3 regions of the Bacillus sp. C1 genome follow, and region 3 is predicted to be linked to each of the others. Evidence: riboswitches for the same ligand, from Rfam matches in the RefSeq annotation. Region 3 holds a riboswitch; each other region holds the start of a gene.
What was found. Region 3 has a riboswitch for thiamine pyrophosphate ahead of tenA (thiaminase II). Riboswitches for the same ligand answer to the same signal wherever they lie in the genome.
Positions count from the first base shown of each region.

Region 1: linked by a shared signal. The riboswitch ahead of thiM (hydroxyethylthiazole kinase) and the one ahead of tenA (thiaminase II) in region 3 are both predicted to bind thiamine pyrophosphate.
Region 2: linked by a shared signal. The riboswitch ahead of tenA (thiaminase II) and the one ahead of tenA (thiaminase II) in region 3 are both predicted to bind thiamine pyrophosphate.

Region 1 is NZ_JBTMZT010000005.1:102,671-109,918, forward strand. It holds gene ACX5JI_RS16565 (DNA topoisomerase III) at 1-1,162, opposite strand, end outside; gene ACX5JI_RS16570 (ABC transporter permease) at 1,582-2,535, shown strand; gene ACX5JI_RS16575 (iron chelate uptake ABC transporter family permease subunit) at 2,525-3,496, shown strand; gene ACX5JI_RS16580 (iron ABC transporter ATP-binding protein) at 3,490-4,248, shown strand; gene ACX5JI_RS16585 (siderophore ABC transporter substrate-binding protein) at 4,322-5,263, shown strand; TPP riboswitch at 5,456-5,565, shown strand; gene thiM (hydroxyethylthiazole kinase) at 5,635-6,444, shown strand; gene thiE (thiamine phosphate synthase) at 6,460-7,113, shown strand.
Region 2 is NZ_JBTMZT010000010.1:3,139-10,386, reverse strand. It holds gene ACX5JI_RS20580 (FtsX-like permease family protein) at 1-1,433, shown strand, start outside; gene ACX5JI_RS20575 (lipoprotein BA_5634 family protein) at 1,530-2,210, shown strand; gene ACX5JI_RS20570 (esterase/lipase family protein) at 2,449-3,690, shown strand; gene ACX5JI_RS20565 (homoserine dehydrogenase) at 3,826-4,851, shown strand; TPP riboswitch at 4,951-5,057, shown strand; gene tenA (thiaminase II) at 5,218-5,907, shown strand; gene ACX5JI_RS20555 (alpha/beta hydrolase) at 6,198-7,248, shown strand, end outside.
Region 3 is NZ_JBTMZT010000002.1:1,408-8,655, reverse strand. It holds gene thiO (glycine oxidase ThiO) at 1-264, opposite strand, end outside; gene tenI (thiazole tautomerase TenI) at 257-877, opposite strand; gene ACX5JI_RS06655 (ABC transporter substrate-binding protein) at 888-1,889, opposite strand; gene ACX5JI_RS06650 (ABC transporter permease) at 1,886-2,638, opposite strand; gene ACX5JI_RS06645 (ABC transporter ATP-binding protein) at 2,635-3,384, opposite strand; gene tenA (thiaminase II) at 3,353-4,048, opposite strand; TPP riboswitch at 4,133-4,235, opposite strand; TPP riboswitch at 4,297-4,408, opposite strand; gene ACX5JI_RS06635 (hypothetical protein) at 4,789-5,034, shown strand; gene ACX5JI_RS06630 (hypothetical protein) at 5,024-5,365, shown strand; gene ACX5JI_RS06625 (DUF3965 domain-containing protein) at 5,426-6,577, opposite strand; gene ACX5JI_RS06620 (CBS domain-containing protein) at 6,856-7,248, opposite strand, start outside.

The DNA.
Region 1 (7,248 bases), on a different contig from region 3:
AAATTTTGCGTTCTTTATCTGTGAAAGCTGAGAAGTTTACATAGCTCTCTGTTGGAATGATTGCATGGTGATCACTTACTTTACTATCATCAACAAACGATTTAGCCGCTTTTATAGGTTTATTTAAAACTTTAGTAGCTAAAGGACGATATTCTCCTACTCCACACGCTTTTAGACGTTCTGGAAGTGTTCCAACGATATCAGATGAGATATAGCGTGAATCTGTACGAGGATATGTTAATACTTTATGCTGCTCATACAGTTTTTGCATAATATTTAATGTTTCTTTTGCAGAGTAACCAAAAATTTTATTTGCATCACGTTGTAGCTCTGTTAAATCATAAAGCCCAGGAGCAAATGATTTTTTTTGCTTTTTCTCAATCTCCACGACAGTAGCATTTTGTTTGCCAAGTTTTTTCACGATCGTATCGATTTTTTCTTTATCAAAATTACGACTATTTCCTTTCGCATCTTGCCATGTCAGTTTTAAATTTTCTGTTGTGTTGGCTTCAATGCCGTAATAAGTTTGTGCTTTGAAGTTTTTTATTTCATCCTCACGCCCTGCGATTATGCCTACAGTAGGAGTTTGCACACGGCCGCAATTTAGTTGGGCGTTGAATCTTGTAGTTAAGGCACGTGTTGCATTAAGACCGATATACCAGTCAGCTTCTGAACGTGCAACAGCTGAAGCGTATAAATTGTCATATGCTTTCCCTGGTTTCAAGTTTGCGAAGCCATCTTTTATTGCTTTATCAGTAACAGATGAAATCCATAGACGTTTAATAGGTTTATTCATTTTAACTTTATCAATAATCCAACGAGCGACTAGTTCTCCTTCACGCCCTGCATCTGTAGCTACAATGATTTCACTTACATCTTTTCTAATCAATTGGCTTTTAACGGCATGAAACTGTTTGCCAGTTTGTTTAATCACTGTCAATTTCAAACGCTCAGGTAGCATTGGTAGATCTTCTAGATTCCATTTTTTATATTTCACATCATAGCTTTCTGGGTCTGCTAATGTAACGAGATGCCCTAAAGCCCAAGTAACGATATATTTATTACCTTCAAGGTAACCATTTCCTTTTTTATTACACTGTAGTACACGTGCAATATCACGTGCAACAGAAGGTTTCTCAGCAATTACAACACTTTTTGCCATATTTAAAACATCCTTTCAAGTTTCCATAACTTAAATATAGCATACATCCTTTCTTGATTCAGTTATGCCGAAGATTCTAACCTTTTTTATGAACCTTATAGACGCGATAAGTTTCCTTATATGAATAAAAAAGCGATATAAATAAATGGTATCCGTTGACATCGTAAATGAATTTCATTATCATTAAAGATGATTGTCTGACTATGACTAAAATGTCAGATAGCAAATTAATTATTACATACTAGTAGAGTGTAATTTTAATTGATAATTAAAATCATTTTGTATCCCGCATGAACGGGTAGTAGGGAGTTTTACTTTATATCATTCTATGTATAGATGAGGGGGATAAAATGATAGGATTATAATCTGTTTGAAATCAAATGATGGCGACAGAACATAATCTGCACCATGAAGAAATTATGAAAAAAAGATATTTGTTTATCATGCTTATTATTTTATCAGTTGCGTCTATTTTTATCGGTGTAAAAGATGTGAAGCCGACAGATATTTTTCATTTAGATCAAGGACAAGCTCAAATTCTACTTATTAGCAGATTGCCACGCTTAATTAGTATTATTGTAGCCGGTGTAAGTTTAAGTATAAGTGGTTTAATTATGCAACAACTCAGCAGAAATAAATTTGTATCTCCAACAACTGCGGGGACGATGGATAGTGCGAAATTAGGCGTTTTAGTTTCATTATTGCTATTTACAACAGCGAGCCCTCTTGAAAAAATGCTTGTTGCATTTGTTTTTGCGTTAGCTGGTACATTTTTATTTATGCAAATTTTGAAGAGAATTAAGTTCAAGGATGCGATTTTTATTCCGCTTGTGGGAATTATGTTTGGGAACATTATTAGTTCTATAACGACATTCTTTGCTTATAAGTATGACTTAATTCAAAATATCTCTTCATGGTTACAAGGTGATTTTTCGATGGTGATGAAAGGGAGATATGAAATTTTATATTTAAGTATCCCACTTGTCATTATTGCATTTTTATATGCGAATCGCTTTACTGTTGCTGGAATGGGTGAAGATTTTGCGGCGAACTTAGGGATGAACTACAATCGAGTGTTAAATATCGGATTAATTATTGTTTCGCTAATCTCCGCATTAGTTGTGTTAACTGTCGGAATGATTCCGTTTTTAGGGCTTATTATTCCAAACATTGTTTCGATTTACCGCGGGGATAATTTGAAAAATAGTTTACCTCATACCGCTTTACTCGGAGCTGTTTTCGTACTTGCTTGTGATATAATCGGCCGCGTCGTAATTTATCCGTATGAAATTTCTATTGGTCTTACAGTAGGGGTAATCGGAAGCGGAATCTTCCTTTATTTATTGATGAGGAGAAACGCATATGCAGCATAGAAAACAAATAAGTCATAAAAAAATGTTGGTAGCGCTTGCATTTTTAGCGGTTGTAGCCATTGGGATATTTTTATTTATTAACTTAAATATGAATACGTTAGAGTATGCCTTGCCAAGAAGAGGTAAAAAAGTGTTGGCGATGGTCATAACGGGCGGAGCGATTGCGTTTTCGTCGATGATTTTCCAAACGATTAGTAATAACCGGATTTTAACACCAAGTGTCATCGGTTTAGATTCACTTTATATGTTTATTCAAACGTTTGTTGTGTTTGTGTTTGGATCGCAGCATATAGCGATGATGAATGCAAACGTGAACTTTCTTATATCTATAAGCTTAATGGTTGTGTTTTCACTCTTTCTTTATAAATTTCTCTTTAAGAGAGAGGGCAGCAATATTTATTTCTTATTGTTAATTGGATTAATATTTGGGACATTCTTTCAAAGTTTATCCTCTTTTATGCAAGTACTCATTGATCCGAATGAGTTTCAAATTGTCCAAGGGAAAATGTTTGCAAGTGTAAATAATGTAAAAACAGAGTTACTTGTAACGTCTATTATTGGGATTATATTGGTTATTGCATATGTTTATAAAGAACTGAAGTTATTAGATGTACTATCGCTAGGAAGAGAAGAGGCAATTAATTTAGGAGTCGATTACGACAAGGTTGTGAAGAAGTTTTTAATTGTAATTGCGATTTTAGTGTCCATTTCTACAGCGTTAGTTGGTCCCATTACATTTTTAGGACTACTCGTCGTAAACGTGGCACGCGAATGTTTACGTACATACAAGCACAAATATTTAATAGCAGGTTCTATCTTTATTAGTATTATTGCCCTAGTTGGGGGACAGTTAATTGTCGAAAGAGTATTTGAATTTAATACGACTTTAAGTGTCATTGTGAATTTTGTTGGTGGAGTATACTTCATCTATCTTCTATTAAAGGAGAGCAAGACATGGTAGAAGTAAGAAATGTATCAAAGCAATATGGAAATAAAAATGTTGTTGAAGATGTTTCTATTAAAATAGCAAAAGGGAAAATCACATCTTTTATTGGACCGAATGGAGCTGGGAAAAGTACAGTTCTTTCCATGATAAGTAGGTTATTAAAAAAAGATGCTGGTGAAATTTATATAGAGGATAAGGAAATTGGCGAATGGAATAGTAATGAACTTGCCAAAAAAATCTCTATTTTAAAGCAAACGAATCATATTAATTTAAGACTTACAATTCGGGAATTAGTTAGTTTTGGAAGGTTTCCATATTCACAAGGAAATCTGTCGAAAGAAGATTGGAATCATATTGAGGAAGCCATTCGCTATATGGAACTTGAAGATATCCAATATAAGTACTTAGACCAGCTTAGTGGTGGGCAAAGGCAAAGAGCTTATATCGCAATGGTCATTGCTCAAAATACAGAATATATTTTGCTAGATGAGCCACTTAACAATTTAGATATGAAACATTCCGTTCAAATTATGAAAGTGCTGAGACGCTTAGTTGAAGAACTTGGTAAAACAATTGTAATTGTCATTCATGACATTAACTTTGCTTCTTGTTACTCAGATCGGATCGTTGCTTTGAAAGATGGAAAAGTTATGAAAGAAGGAGCAACAGATGAGATTATAGATCCGGCCGTTTTGAAAGATATTTATGATATGGATATTCATATTGAAGAAATAGCAGGAAATAACATTTGTATTTACTTTTCATAGTGGAAGTTATTTTGATAGTACTAACTTACTATCGATTTAAAATAATTTTAAAAAATTTATAGAGGTGATTGAAGTGAAGAAATTAGCAATGTTACTATTAACATTCATGCTTGCTATTGTTGCTGTAGCATGTAGTAATAACGCTTCTTCTGAGAAGAAAACGGAAGCAAGTGAAAGTAAAGAAATTACCATTAAGCACAAATTAGGAGAAACGAAAGTTAAAACAAATCCGAAAAAAGTTGTCGTATTTGACTTCGGTTCTTTAGATACGTTAGATAAATTAGGTGTTGACGTAGCTGGTGTACCACAAAAGAATATTCCAGAATATCTTTCTAAATATAAAGATAAAAAGTATACAAACGTTGGTGGTTTAAAAGAGCCAGATTTTGAAAAAATTAATGAAATCGCACCGGATTTAATTATCATTTCTGGTAGACAATCTGATTCATACAAAGAATTTGAAAAAATTGCCCCAACAATTTATGTAGAACAAGATACAAAAGAGTATATGAAATCATTTAAAGACAACACAGAAATGTTAGCGAAAATCTTTGGTAAAGAAGATAAAGCGAAAAAAGAAATTGCAGCAGTTGAAAAAGACGTAAAAGCATTGAATGAAAAAGCTACAAAGAGTGATAAAAAAGGTTTAATTATCTTAGCAAATGATGGTCAAGTAAGTGCATATGGTCCAAATTCTCGTTTTGGTATTATTCATGACGTATTTGGTGTAGCTCCTGTTGATACAGGACTGAAAGCAGATACACATGGTAATAAAATTTCATTTGAATATATCTTAGAGAAAAACCCAGATTACTTATTTGTAATCGATCGGGGTGCTGTTGTTGGCGGGAAATCTTCTGCGAAACAAGTTGTAGAAAATGAAATTGTTAGCAAAACAAACGCTGCGAAAAATGGTAATGTAATCTATCTAGATGCAAACTACTGGTACCTATCTGGCGGCGGACTTGAGTCTGTTTCAGAGATGGTAAAAGAAGTATCTAAAGGCTTAAAATAATGTACAAAAGAGTGAGAGGAATTTTAATTTCCTCTCACTCTTTTTTAAAATCGTGGTTATAAAAAAAGAAGTCCTCAGCTTATTTCCTCCTTCTGTTTTCACATGGAATGGTGCTAAAAAAGAGAGGTTTTAATATCAGATGTTTAACTTGTTATTTTAAGAGAATAAGAGTAGACTCTGAAGTAGATGAATAAGAAAACACATGGGAGTTTGTGGATGCAGACTGAGAGTACGGCTAAACCGCCGTTGACCATTAGAACCTGTTGGATAATGCCAGCGTAGGGAGAGTGTACAAGCACATGTTCAGACACTTTGCATACGCAAAGTGTCTTTTTGTGTATCTCCCATTACTAAGTTAGGAGATGAGAAGAATGAATATACAAGAAATCATAAAAGTAGTCGAAGTAGTGAGAGAGTCTAATCCACTTGTGCATAATATTACAAATGTTGTTGTGACAAATTTTACAGCTAATGGTTTGCTTGCGTTAGGGGCGTCGCCAGTTATGGCGTATGCAAAAGAAGAAGTAGCGGAAATGGCTCGTATTGCAGGAGCACTCGTTTTAAATATGGGTACACTTCGTCCTGAAGACGTAGAAGCGATGCTTCTTGCTGGGAAATCAGCAAACATGCACGATGTACCAGTATTATTTGATCCAGTTGGTGCAGGAGCAACCTCTTACCGAACAGAGGTTGCAACATATATACCGAGTGAAGTGAAGTTAGCGATGATTCGCGGAAATGCAGCAGAAATTGCGAATGTAATTAATGAAAAATGGGAAATTAAAGGTGTCGATGCCGGAAATGGAAACGGTGATGTTGTAGGAATTGCGAAACAAGCAGCAGATGAACTAGATACAGTTGCAGTGATTACTGGAAAAGAAGACGTTGTAACAGATGGTGAGCGAACAATAATTGTTCGTAACGGTCATCCCATTTTAACGAAAGTAACAGGGACCGGTTGTCTATTAACTTCTGTAATGGGAGCATTTGCGGCAGTGGAAAAGGATTATGTAAAAGCGGCAGTTGCTGCATTAACCTTTTATGGTGTGGCGGCAGAAATCGCTGCAAGTAAAACGGTAGAGAAAGGACCAGGAAGTTTCCAAATTGAGTTTTTGAATCAATTAGCAAACGTTACTGCTATTGAGGTTGAACGATATGGAAATATTCAAGAGGTGCAGTAAGAAGGGATGAGGGAAATGGCACGTATTGAAGCAGAGAAAATGTCCAAATTATTGCAAGTCTATTTTATTATGGGTAGTAACAACTGCCAAAAGAATCCGTTACAAGTAATGAAAGAAGCGCTCGATGGTGGAGTGACCCTTTTTCAATTTCGTGAAAAGGGTAAGGGAGCTTTAATTGGAAAAGAACGGGTCCACTTTGCAAAAGAGTTACAAGCACTTTGTAAAGAACATGGTGTTCCATTTATCGTAAATGATGATGTAGACTTAGCAATTGAATTAGATGCAGACGGTGTTCATGTCGGACAAGATGATGAAGGAATTACATCAGTCCGTAAAAAAATGGGTGATAAAATTGTTGGGGTATCTGCTCATACGATAGAGGAAGCGCACTTTGCCATTGCAAATGGAGCGGATTATTTAGGAGTAGGACCTATCTTTCCAACGAGCACGAAGAAAGATACGAAAGCCGTACAGGGAACAAAAGGGTTACGTCATTTTAGAGAAGAAGGGCTTACAATTCCGATTGTTGGAATTGGAGGGATTACGGCTGAAAATGCTGCTTCTGTTATAGAGGCTGGGGCAGATGGCGTTTCGGTTATTTCTGCAATTAGCCTAGCAGATTCACATTATGAAAGTACAAAGAAACTTATGGAACAAGTAAATAAATAAGAAAGAGACAGCAGCTTAAAAAGAAATAAGCTGCTTTTTCTTATAAAAGATTTATATAACGCATATAGGGAAGTGAAAATTTGAACACCAAAAAAGATATAAGGCTATATAAAGGGATTTATTATAGTGTTTTTT
Region 2 (7,248 bases), on a different contig from region 3:
TATTTTTACTTGTATCACTGTTTACTTTTAAAATGATAAAAGTAACAGAGCTTGTGGAACTCATTCAAGCCGAAGAAAAACCAAAACCTGAACCGAAATCTTCTATTATTTTGTCGGTTCTATCGTTTATTAGTATCAGTTCTGGGTATGGAATCGTACTTTATATTAACTTTAGAAGAATTATCTCTTTTCCATTATTAGGATTAGGTGTGTTATTAGTTATAATCGGTACTTATTTTCTGTATACGCAATGCAGTGTTTTTCTGTTGCAAGCTGCTAAAAAGCGGGAATCTTTATTTTTAAAGAAAACAAATATATTAACGTTCTCAGAGCTAATATATCGAATGAAAGATAATGCAACGATGTTTTTTATTGTGTCTATCATTTCGGCAGTCGCGTTCACTGCAATTGGAACTACTGCTGCACTTGGAAATAAAGAACTGTCAAGAATGACCAATCCGTACACGTTTACGTATATGAGTTTTGAAGAAAATAAGATGGAAAATGAGCACCTTGCTGTAATTAAGAAATATCTTAATGAGGAAAATATTGCTTATCGACTGGGTTCTGCCTCTACTAAATATACGGAAAGCAATGTTTCTGTTATGAAATTAAGTGAATATAATGATCTTGCGAAGGCTCTTGGCTACCAACAGGAAATGCTTGATAAAGAAGATGAGATTTTGTTAGTCCCAGGATGGGTAGCACAAATACAAGAATTTAAAGATGGTGAATTTAAAAAAGAAATTGAAGTGATTCATGGGGATTGGGTGAAAACATTTCATGTGAAAAAAGCTGTAAAGAATTTAGTTTTACCACATGAAGTAGGGAATACTTTAATTGCAGTACAAGACCAAGTATATGATACAGTTCCATTCATTGCTCGTGAGGATATCACGTTCTCTAAAGAGCGTATTTATGGATTTGTTGTAGATGATTGGATGAAAACGAAAGAAATTTCACATCAATTAAATAACATACTAGATAGAGATGGTGAAGAGCGTAATTATTATTTCGCTGCTTTAACGTTAGAGTGGTTACAAGCAAAACAAGCAAACGGATTGCTACTTATGGCAAGTGTTTTAGTGGGAATCGTATTTTTTACCTTTGCAGCGAGTTTCATTTATTTCCGATTATATACAGATTTAGATCGGGATCAGCAACAATATAAAATGATTTCAAAAATGGGATTAAGCAAGCGAGAACTAAAAAGAGTTGTAACGAGACAGTTGTTAATCATGTTCTTTTTACCAATTATTATTGCAGTAATCCATACTGCAGTCGCATACATTGCACTGCAACAATTAGTGGATTTTTCTATTTTAAATAGTTCAATTACCATTTTAATTTCATTTGTATGTATACAAATCTTGTATTTCTTTATGACTCGTTGGCGTTACCTGCAAAAACTTTATAGGACTATGGATCAGTAAAATAGGATGAGTCAGGTTTTGCTGTATCAAAGATAAATGAAATCAAACCTTAATGAGTATACTTGAAAATTAAATTAGACAACGAAAGGAACTATAATGAAAAAAATAATATCTTTTTTTATGTTAATTGTCCTGATCATAACAAGCCTAAGTGCCTGTTCTTCTTCTGAAGAAAATAAACGGCCTGCGAACGGGATGATAATGATTGGGGACGAACAATTTACTTTACCTCTTTTTGAACGTTACAAAGAAAATATAAAAGAAAAAGAAGTATTTGAAGTGAAAACGGGGATTTTTGATGAAAAAAAAGTACTTATTATAGATGAATCTACAGCGCAAGTTATGATAAAAAATCAAATTTTGCGGAAGAGTGATATGAATGATCACTACGGCTACACTTCTATAAAAAAATTACCGGAAATCCCAAAAGGAGTTTCGTTATTATTTACACATGAAGATGAAAAACATATTACGAGTATCGATTTAAACAGTAAAGAAATTCCTGTTTCGTATAACAGCGATGCTTGGATTGGAAATTCTCGTGATTCTGAGTCTCAATGGTATCTGATTGTTGCGAAAAAGGATGTATATAGAGAAATGGAAGCGGCTGAAACGAAGCTACAGCTTATTCACTTCAAAAAATCATTAGGTTACGAAAAGCCTAAAATGTCAACAGACAATACATTAGTAAATGAATATTTAAAGATGAAAAGACAAGTCAAAGAGTTTCATAAATTAATTTCGGTAAAATTTATTACTTTTGAGGATGCAAGTTGAAAATTTGTCAACAAAACTTTATCAACTATGTAATATTTCATAATTGATAGACAATTCTGATAAGATGGTTTACATTATCTTTAAGTTATTAACTGTGATAGAGAATTGGAGATCCACACTATATAACCGTTGCAACTTGCGCTGGTATATCTTTGTGGACCTTTTTTCTATTACATTACAAGGAGGTAAAATTGAAAGCGTTTTTATTGGGGAGAGAAAAACAAAAAGGGGATGTAAAATGAAAAGATTACTTTTGGGATTATCGGTTATATGTTTTATCATTTCTAGCATAGCACTTCCAGTATCAACACATGCAGAAGAAGGGAAGAAAAATAATAAACCTATTATTCTAGTTCATGGCTTTACAGGATGGGGCAGAGATGAATTGTTAGGTGTGAAGTATTGGGGAGGTGTACATGATATTCAAGAGAATTTAAAGAGAGATGGATACAGTGTACATACTGCTGCTGTTGGACCGTTATCAAGTAACTGGGATCGTGCTTGTGAGTTATATGCTCAAATTAGTGGTGGAACAGTTGATTACGGGGCATATCACGCTGAGAAACATGGGCATGATCGTTATGGAAGAACATATAATGGATTTATTTCAAATTGGAATGAAACAAATAAGGTTCATTTAGTAGGACATAGCATGGGAGGTCAAACGATCCGCACGCTTGTTCAATTGTTGAAAGAAGGGAATCAAGATGAACGAGCATATGCGAAACAGCATACTGATGTGAAGATATCGCCATTGTTCCAAGGCGGAAAGTCATATGTTCATAGTGTAACAACATTAGCAACCCCGCATAATGGGACAACTCTTGCAGATGGGAGTTTACTTTTGCCAGCTGTAAAGCAATTATTAGTCGCAACTGCCGGAATTGGAGAAAATAATAATCTATCATTATATGATTTTAAATTGGATCAATGGGGAATGAAAAAGAAAGCGGGAGAATCATTTTATCAATATGCAAACCGTGTGTTAAATAGTTCTATTTTGAAAGATGGGAAAGATATAAGCCAATGGGATTTAAGTACAGATGGAGCGAAAGAATTGAATGATTGGGTAAAAGCGCAACCAGATGTTTATTATTTCTCTTACAGTGGACATGCAACACAGGCAGCGCCTTTAACAGGGCTTCATTTCCCGCACATTACCATGAATAAAACATTAATGGGGAATGCGATTTTCTTAGGATCATACGCAAGGTATGAACAAAATCGGCCATTTATTGAGTCATCTTGGTGGCAAAATGACGGTGTAGTAAATACAAATTCCATGGTAGGACCTTCTACTGATGTAGTTATAAATAGTAGTGGTACACCAGAGCGCGGAAAATGGAATCATATTGAGACAAAGCAAAACTGGGATCACCTTGATATGGTGGGATTAAGTGTATCGGATGCATTAGGGTTTTCTGATATTAATGCGTTTTATCGAGATATTGCTAGAAAATTATCAAATTTACCAGAATAACTGGATTCATATTGATATGGAAATGTAATAACTCCCTCAAGTTCTTCTGAGGGAGTTTTACTTCGTGAATCGTATCATACATTCGGAGTATAATGGAGTTAATATTAAAATAGCATAATAATTTGAGGTGATGATATGAGAGTTAACGTAGTGATGTCTGGATATGGAACTGTTGGAAAAGAATTTTTGAAATTAGTATTTGAGAAATCTTCATATATAAAAGAGGTATACGGAATCGAACTAATTTTTACTGGGATTATTGGAAGGGCAGTCAGCCTGTATAATGAAGAGGGTTTACATATTGAAAATTTATTAACTTATGGTACTGGTTCTTATGCATTAGAGAAGTATACGGAACACTATCCGCTTGATAAAAATGAAAAATTTCCTCTTGGTACTGTATTCATTGAATCAACACCAACTAATCTTCAAACTGGGGAACCAGGAAAAACATACATGCAGACAGCAATTGAAAATCAGATGGATGTAGTAGCTATTTCGAAAGGAGCACTTGTTAACGCATGGAAAGAAATAAAAGAAAAAGCAAAACTCGCAAACGTACGTATTTGTTATAGCGGAGCAACTGCTGCCGCACTCCCTACATTAGATATTGGACAATATAGTTTAGCAGGGTGCCAAATTAAAAGTATAGAAGGCATTTTAAATGGAACAACAAATTATATTCTTACAAAGATGTACGAAGAAGATGTAACATTCGAAGAAGCGTTACATCAAGCACAGCAAAAAGGAATCGCCGAAACAAATCCATCATTAGATGTAAGTGGAATGGATAGTGCTTGTAAACTATTATTGCTAGCGAATAGTCTATTTCAGTCGGAATACGCCCTTGATTACGTATGTGTAAATGGGATAGAAGGTGTTACAAAACAAGATATAGAGAAAGCAAAAGAACATGGTAAATCTCTAAAACTAATTGCGAAAGCATATAAAGATCACTTAGGAAATCTTAAACTTGAAGTATATCCGCGTGAAATAGAGAAAGGGCACCCACTAGCGCATGTAAATGGGACGGAAAAAGGAATTACTTTTCATACCGACACAATGGGGAAAGTTACTTCAACCGGGGGAGCTTCAAGTCCAAGAGGAGCAGCAGCGGCAGCTTTGAAAGATTTAATTAATTTGTATCGGAAAGATGTGTGATGAAAAGTAGTTGTGTATGTATATTAGTGCTAAATTTATTAATCATATTTGATGGTACTCTAAAATATGTTATGATTAATATGAAATAAATAGTTTATATCTATCCACTAGGGGGGCCTTTTACCGGCTGAGACCAAAGAATACCTTTGAAACCCTTAGGACCTGATCTGGGTAATACTAGCGTAGGGAAGTGGAAGTGACAGAAGATAATATTTTTAAAATATTAATGATGTCCAGTCCGCTTTCTTTACGTATGTGTAAAGAAAGCTTTTTTATTTTACACACTTATTTGAGTGGATCCTAGTAGTTTAGTTAAGAAACTCGTTTTATTTTTTTCTATTACAAATGTTTATTGGAGGGTCTATTATGTCATTTTCACAATTATTACGTAAAGAAGTTAATCCGATTTGGGAAGCAAGTTTTAACCATCCATTTGTGACAAAACTAGGAGAAGGAACATTAGATTTAGCTAGTTTCCGTTATTATGTTTTGCAAGATTCATATTATTTAAGTCATTTTGCAAGAGTACAATCGTTAGGAGCGGCAAAAGCTACTGAATTAGAAACAACAGCTCGTATGGCACATCATGCGCAAAATACATATCAAGCTGAATTATCACTACATGAGAATTTCGCGAAAAAATTAGGAATTACGGAAGAAGAAAAAAAATCATTCATTCCTGCTCCAACCGCTTATGCGTATACATCACATATGTATCGCGCTGCATATGAAGGGCATATCGGGGATGTGATTGCGGCGATTTTACCGTGCTATTGGCTTTATTATGAAATCGGCGAGAAACTCAAAGAATGTAAACCTGAAGAGCCAATTTACCAAGAATGGATTTCAGCATACGGATCTGACTGGTTCCGTACTTTAGTAGAGGAGCAAATTGCTAGACTAGATGCGATTGCGGAAACGGTAACAGAAGTTGACCGTAAGCGGATGAAACAGCATTTTGTAATTAGCAGTCAATACGAATATTCATTTTGGGAGATGGCTTACACGTTAGAAGAATGGCCAGTGAAAAAACAAGTAGAAGATGTAAGTTTATAAGTAAAAGATATGTCGCTCATCATGCAGGTAAGAGTATAAAAAATGACTAACTTAGTTTAGTCATTTTTTTGTTATTCCCTCCCTGTTTTAGAACAGTTATTTTTAGTAATGAATCGATTACATATTATAAAGAATTTATATAATAAAAAAGAGGAAGAAGAGATTTTTTGTTGAAGTTTGTTTAGGGTTGATTGTAAAAGAGATTATTAATTTCTTTTACAATATTCATTCGGATTGCATGAATTGGGATGTATGTTGAAAAAATTAATTTTGGAAAGGAACTAATAAATATGAGAACGAGAAAACGAATAGGGAATAAAATTTTACTCGTTAGTGCCATTTGTGCGATAAGTATTCCTTCTATTTCATATGCGGAGGAAGTAATTTTACCTAAAAATTTCGCAAGTTTATATGAGGATAGGAATACGGATGTATTAAAAACAAGTTTTTATCCAGATACATATAATAATCCGTTCAGCTACCGATTTATTTCGACATTAAAGGAAACAAACACAAATATAAAAGAAATAGACAATGTTGATGATGAAAATCCTGTTATATCTACTACTCTTACATTTATCCGTAATATGCACAATGAAAATTATAAAGCTGCATTTGACTTAACTTCTCGATCTTTACAGAAGGTACTATCCGAAAAGGGATTGGAAGGATATTGGGAGGGATTACCGCTGCAATTAGAAGCAGGTTCCTTTATTGGTATTGGGGAAGTGAAACAAAAAGAGACGAATTCTGTACATACAAATGTAGAAGTGGGACTAGTTTTTGAACAATTTACTGTACCTTTACTAATTAAATTAGACCCATCTGGAAAAGTAGATGATTTTCAACTTAGTATGTCGTTTAGTCCTGTTGCAGAACGTCCATCATATAGTAAGCCTGAATCGTTTGTTGAAAAAGAAGTAGTGGTCGGAAGTGGCGCGTTTCCACTACCAGGAACATTGTCTGTTCCGAAAGGAAAGGGCCCTTTCCCAGCAGTTATTCTTGTTCAAGGATCTGGAGCAAGCGATCAGGATGAAACTGCGTTTGCTTTAAAACCTTTTCGCGATTTAGCTGAAGGGCTTGCTTCGAAAGGAATTGCTGTTCTTCGCTATAATAAACGAACGTATGAACATGGCTTGAAAACACAATTAAGCCCTTTTTATACAGTTGATAAAGAGACAACGGACGATGCACTTCTTACCACTCGTTTTCTTCAAAATGAACCTATGATAGACAAGAATCAAATTTATATCCTTGGTCATAGCCAAGGTGGAATGATGGTTCCGAAAATGATTGAAAAAGACCAAAATCAAAATATCGCTGGGGCAATTGTGATGGGAG
Region 3 (7,248 bases):
AATATCAATACCTGTTTTTTCACGTAACGCTTCTGCAAGTTGCGGAAATATTGTGCGGCTTTCTCTAGCAAGCTCAAATAGCGGGTCGTACGCATCCCACTCCGCCTGTACACCAAGTAAACCTGCCGCTGCCTGAGAAGCTTCAGACGCAATTCTTTGTTTCTCAACAATCGCAACTTGGTATCCTCTTTCTGCTAGAAAATGTGCAACGGCACTCCCAATTACACCGCCACCAATAATAGCTACATCATATTTCTTACTCATGATTTTCCGCCCACTTTCTTATTGTTTCCTTGTACAACTTCGCTTTCTCATATGGGTTACAATCATTTACAATTCCAGACATAACAGCAATGCCGCTCACACCTGACCGAAGTACTTCTCCTGTATTTTGAGGTGTTATCCCTCCAATAGCTGTAATCGGTATCGTTAATCGTCTTGCCATGTCTGAAATTTCTTCTAATCCTCTTGCCGGAACATCCTTCTTACAATTTGTCGGAAATACATGACCATAAACAAGAGAATCTGCACCATTTTTGAAAGCTGTTATCGCTTCTTCTAAGGAATGTACAGAATAGCCAACATGCAAATAAGAAAACTTTTCTTTCACAGACTTAACATCAGCACTTCGGTACCCCAATTGTACGCGAGGGATATGTAATAAAATTGCAATATCAATCCGGTCATTCATCACAAGCTTAGATGCCGGAAAGCCCCTCCTTAAGAGACTTTCCACACCTTCATATAATTCTTTCGTACTTTTTTCCCGCTCACGAATATGCAAATAGTCAATCTCACTCTCAATTTGCATCGCTACATTTGCTAACTCATCGAACTTCATTTGACCATTGGAGATCACATGGAACTCAGCTTTCATATTCATTCGCCTACTTTAAAATATTTTCAAATAATTCATTGGCAGGAACAATTTCTTTCGTCATCCCTTTTTCTTTCAACCATTTATTTTGCTTTTCCCATGACTCTTTCGTATCTGATAAAAATGGCTCATCTTTCGTTTCCATTTTCTCTAATAAAATTTTCATACTTTCTTTTTCAACTTCCGGAACAAGTGGGAAATTTTCCTTTTCTTGATGGTCTAATAAGATATGAAGCGCCTCATCTGGATTTTTCTTCATGAAGTCATATCCTTTTTGTGCACCACGTAAAAATGCTTGTAACGCGTATTTATCTTTTTTCAATGTTTTATCACCTGTTACAAAAACGAGCTCATGATAATTTGGTACGCCATAATCAGCTGGGTTAAAGTACGCTGGTTCATGTCCTTGATGACGCATAACAGGAACTTCATGGTTAATATAAGCGCCTGTTACAGCATCCACTTTTTTTGTAATTAGCGCTGGTACTAAATCAAATCCTACATCTACTACTTTTACGTTATCTGGATTCCCACCAGCTTCTTTTACCATCGTTTTTAAATACGCTTCACTTAAAGGGGTTCCAGAATAACCAACTGTCTTACCTTCTAAATCTTTTGGCGAGGCAATACCAGCTGATTTTAACGATACGACATGGTTTAATGGTGAACGAACCACAGCTCCAATTGATTTTACTGGAATTTGCTCATTTGCTTTTGCCATAACAACATCTGGTTGATAATATAAACCAACCGTTACTTTTCCAGCGGCAGCTAACGTTAATGGATCGGTTGGATTAGACGGGAATTTTATGTTCACCTTTACCCCTTCTTCTTTAAAGTATCCTTTTTCCATTGCTGCATAGATAAAACTATGAACTGCATTTGGATACCAATCGAGCATCACTGTAATTTCTTTCTCTTTCTTTTTCTTATCTGATGCTGAATTACTAGAACATCCTGCAATTAGGGCAACTAATAATGTAAATACAAAGATGCGTTTCAGTACCTTCATGAATGTTTCCTCCAACTAATAAGTTTCTTTTCTAATATAGAAACAAGTAATACAAAGAAAATAGCTAATAATGATAAGAGTACAATCGGTGCAAATACGCCTGCCCCATCTAATTGCGTCATCATTCGTTTACTAAAGTATCCTAAGCCGGCTTGTGCACCAAGCCACTCACCAATTGCCGCACCAATGACACTAAGTGGAACGGCAATTTTCAAAGCAGAGAAAAAGTACGGAAGTGCAGATGGCAACTTTAACTTTAGAAAAATATCTTTTTTCGTCGCGCCGTATGTTACCAAAAGCTCCTCCCATTCTTTTTTCGTGCTCCGCAGTCCATCATACGTATTTACTGCAATTGGGAAGAATGTAATCAAAACTGTAACGATTACTTTGCTCCAAATGGAATATCCAAACCATAAGACGAATAATGGCGCTAGCGCCGTTATTGGAATCGTTTGTGAAGCAACTAGTAACGGGTAAAATGCTCGTTCCATCCATATGCTAGCATTCATTAATATCGCTAAGCCAACACCCAGTACGACAGAAATAACAACTCCAATTAAGACTACATATAAAGTTGCCGGCAAATGAACAGTAAATAATATTTCACGCAGCGCCCACATTTTAACTAAAATTGCAGTAGGAGATGGCAAAATGTACATCTCGTCTACAATTCTAGCCCCCACTTCCCAGGCTACGAGCAGTATGCTACTCAAAATCAGCGCAGGCAATAACTCCGTCACTCGTTTCATACGAGCACCTGCCTTTTTAGCATACTAAGTAGCTCATCCTTTAAGGCTAATATTTCGGGCCTATGCAAATCTTTTCTTGAACGATCCATTCCAAGCGGTACGATTCGCTCGGTCAAAGTTGTAATAGGTTGCTCAGTCACAACTAAAATTCGGTTAGAAAGAAAAAGCGCTTCCTCTACATCGTGTGTAATAAATAAAATTGTTTTTTGCCACTGTTCCCATTGTTCAAACAACCATTCTTGCAGCGTTGCTTTCGTTAATGCGTCTAGTGCACTAAACGGTTCATCTAACAATAAAATATCCCCACCCGTTAATAAAGTTCGAATAAAAGATACTCGTTGCCGCATACCACCTGATAAATCTTTCGGATATTTGTTCTCGTATCCTTGTAAACCAAATTGTTGTAACAGTTCCTTTGCTTTTACATGTGCTTCTTTTTTCTTTGCACCTTGACATTCTAATGGCAAGGCCGCATTTTCGATAATTGTTCTCCACGGCAAAAGCATATCTTTTTGCGGCATATATCCTACAGGGTGACTCTTTGTTTCTGTCAGCTGAATCGTTCCAGCCGCCGCATCTTCTAACCCTGTAATTAAACGAAATAATGTACTTTTGCCACAGCCACTCGGTCCAATGATGCTAACAAACTCTTTTTCTTGTATAGAAACATTTAGCCCATTAAGAATTGGCTTTTCATCATAATGAAATAAAACATTATGAAACTGTAGTATGCTCTTGCTCCTCAAAACCCCACATCTCCTTACGATATGCCATATCCCAGAATAAATATTCAAATCGGCTGGAATATAAGAAAATCTCTTCTAATCGAGCTAACTCTTGTTCAGATTTCCCATCAGCTAGTTCATTTAACAAGTCCATTAACCAAATGCAGAGGTTTCCGTATTCTTCGGAGCTATACCCTTGAATCCACTCCCCAAAAAATTCGTGATCCCTCGCGGATGGAATATCATTTAAACGCTTTCCAATTTCCCAATAGCTCCACATACACGGGAGAAGTGCTGCAATTAATTCCGCAAGTGTACCATTTTGAGATACTGACATCATATAGTTTGTATACGCTAAATTTTTAGCAGATGGCTTTGCTTCTTCCATCTCTTGTACAGAAATACCAAGACGCTTTGCATACTGTTTATGAATTGTCATTTCTCCATTTAGAATGCCATCTATTTGCTCTGCAAATTTCGCCATCACTTGTGGATTATTTGCTTTCACAACACCAATTGCATATAATTTTGCATAGTCTAGCAAATATAAATAATCTTGTATGATGTAATATTGAAATCTATCTTTTTCTAACGTACCATCCCCCATTCCAGTTACAAACGGATGATTATGACTTTTCTCCCAAACCGGCTGCACCGTTTCAAACAATCTCTCACAAAACTTCATTTCTATTTCCCCTTCCTTATATGTATTTATCCAAATAAAAAACCACTTCTATATAAGAAGTGGTTACAGCAAATAAAAATACATTTATTCGTTGTTCCACTTCCCTTCGCTAGTATTATCTAGATCAGGTCCGTAAGGGTTAAGGATTATTCCTCTCTCAGCCTATAAAGCACCCCTAGTGGTTTTCATTATTAAATTATGAAATAAAAAAGCCCCGTTTCTTTACGCAAAGAAACGGGGACCTACTACTCAAGTCCGAATTGCTTCCCTACGCTAGCATAATCTAGATCAGGTAGTTAAAGGATCAAAGACTTCCGGTCTTACTCTCAACTGGCAACACCAGCTCTCCTAGCATAATATGAAATTACCATAGTCAGTATAACACTGTCATAGGTCATCAGCAACTGTTTTACCTTCGTACATTCTTATTTATATATAAATCCATTTTGATTTTCTAACAGATACATTATGGTTATGAAAAACAGACAGAGATCCTCTCTCCCATCTAAAAAGAAATGGTTTTTATGTCAGTTTTTCAATTTGTATTTATATATAATTGGCATATTGTCCATATTCTAATAGTTATTTATCTATTATTCTTGTCATATATTTCAATTTCATTAAAAAATAGTTTTTTGTTCTTATTTCCTATTACAGTTATGTGAACTATGCACAAAGCATTATATCTTTATACTATAATAAAAAACATATGAATACATCTATGGGAGGGCTAATATTAGATGAAACAGAAAGCTCCAGCTTTAACTACAGTCGCATCTCTACTTCCACCTATAAATCAAGTAGATACACGTACTGTAACAGCTCAACAATTGTCTGCACAAAACACTCAATCTATAAAAACCAATCCAAAAACATTATATTCTAATAATGAAATAAATACAAGAGCTAATAACTCTTTAACAAAACATAACCGCAGTAAGTCCACTTCATTATTTAGTTCGGTGGTAATACTATATGCCGCGTAATATCCCTTTAATCATTGAATATTTGGCTTTTCTCGGATTAATCTGTTGCTTAATAATTTACAATACGAACATTGTGTTTTTAAGTATTATTATCGCTTTTGTTGCCCTCGAAGCTTTAATGGAAGCATTCAAAATCCGACTAAAAAAGCAAATTTCTCATATATATACTGCACTTTTCATTATAAGCGGTTTAATTGTAAATATTATTTATAGTGGGTTCCATATCGCTGCTATACTCCCTGTATTTTTTATTGGAGTGCTCCTTTTTATTTCCCAATATATTTATATTCCTGATCACCGTAAGAAGCAACAAGAAAGAGCTGAAGCTTAAACTACAAAAGGGGACCTCAATCGAAGTGAGATCCCCTTTTGTATATATAACAACTTCTCTTTATCCACACGCATACCGTTCATAAATAAAGCTTAAATTATACTTCTTCTCTAAGCTCATTCGTTGTTCATCATCACACCAGTAAAATAAAATATCATGAATCGTTGCATAACGCTTATTTTTTAAAAATTGTTTAATAAATGATGGCAAACAATCATGTAATTGTATAAAAATATAATTCCGCAAAATTTCTTCCTTATATTCAATTCCTTTACACACATACATTAGCTCTTCACAATAATATGCATGTTGTGGAACTTGAATCATTTCAAAAAATGGCACATAAGATAATAGTTTTCCGATAAAGTGCTCATATCGATTCATAAACTCAAATGACATATGCTCCATCATTTCCTTCATTACATAAAGATAATCATCCACATGTGTAGTCTTTAACGGATTCAGGCGATCGGAAATTTGAGCAATTACAGCCTTTTGACATGCAACAACAGGACGACTCGGTCCATAATACGTTAAAAAATCCGTACACTTACGATATTTTTTTAACAAATCATATATGTATAAGTCATAAACGTACGTGTTACAGTATATTGCTAAATTCATCATCTCTCGATCTAATTCTTCTTTAGACAATCGTTTTGCTTGTTTGCAAATATAAAAGAATGTAAGTTCCATTACTTCCTTATGAGACAATAAATGTTTATATTTTTCAATACACTCTTCATTAAATTTAATTCTTTCCCATATCAATATATCTTCATTTTCTAATTTTCCAATTCGATACTTTACAATTAAGTAATTCCAAGCCACAACTTCAGTTAACATGTCCCACGTTTCGTATTCCATAGATGTATGTACAAATTCCTCTAATTTATGGTCCACCATAAATGTATAAGCTTCCTTATACCAGCCAATTTTATGGCATAAATGAACAATACGAACTAAAGTTGGTATTTCATCCTTATGAAACTGTGGTAAACTCTTTACTTGATTCATTCCATATAAAATAAATGGAGCCAAGTTCTCTTGTTTATAAAATTCTTTTTTCTTCCAAGCTAAAATTGTCCGCTCTTTCCCCTCGCCCTTCGGCTGCCTCGGTATAAGTAAAGACAATAAATCCGCAAAGTTATCAGGGGCCACGTAGACATCTGTAACTAAATTCCAGTTCGGATTATGTTGTACATCCTCCATCATTTCCCCTCCTTTTCTATTTATTTTATATAATTTTTGGTAGTTTAGTAAGTGACCAGAATATTGTTAATATATTTTTAAAAATTTATGAAACTTATTATCTATTATATCATTTTTTATCCTAGCAAAAGTTAATAATACACATTGTTCATTAAAATTCAGGGAAATTAACATTATGGATACGTTTTAATAATATTTTGTATAAAACGTATCCATTGCAATTTACAGAAGGTATTCAAATATACTATTTGCAAGTGGCAAAATCATTTATATAATCTTCATTCTGTATGCTCAGAAATCTCACTTAAAGCAAACCCTGCTTGGTCATCAGCCTTTTCTGTTACAGCTAAATCTCCTAGCGATAACATTCCCACAAATTGACCATTCTCAACTACTGGTAACCTTCTCACTTGATAACGAGCCATTAATTCTGTAGCCTTTTCGATAGCATCATCAGGAGATACCGAAACAATTTCTGTTGTCATCACATTTGTAATTTTATTAGATCCCGGATGCTTATCAGCAATTCCACGAACAACTAAATCACGATCTGTAACAAGACCAATCACCTGATTGTTCTCTACAATTGGAATTACTCCAATTTTCTCTTCTTTCATTTTTACAGCAGCTTCATATACATTATCTAGTGGTGTACACTGTACAACATTGGT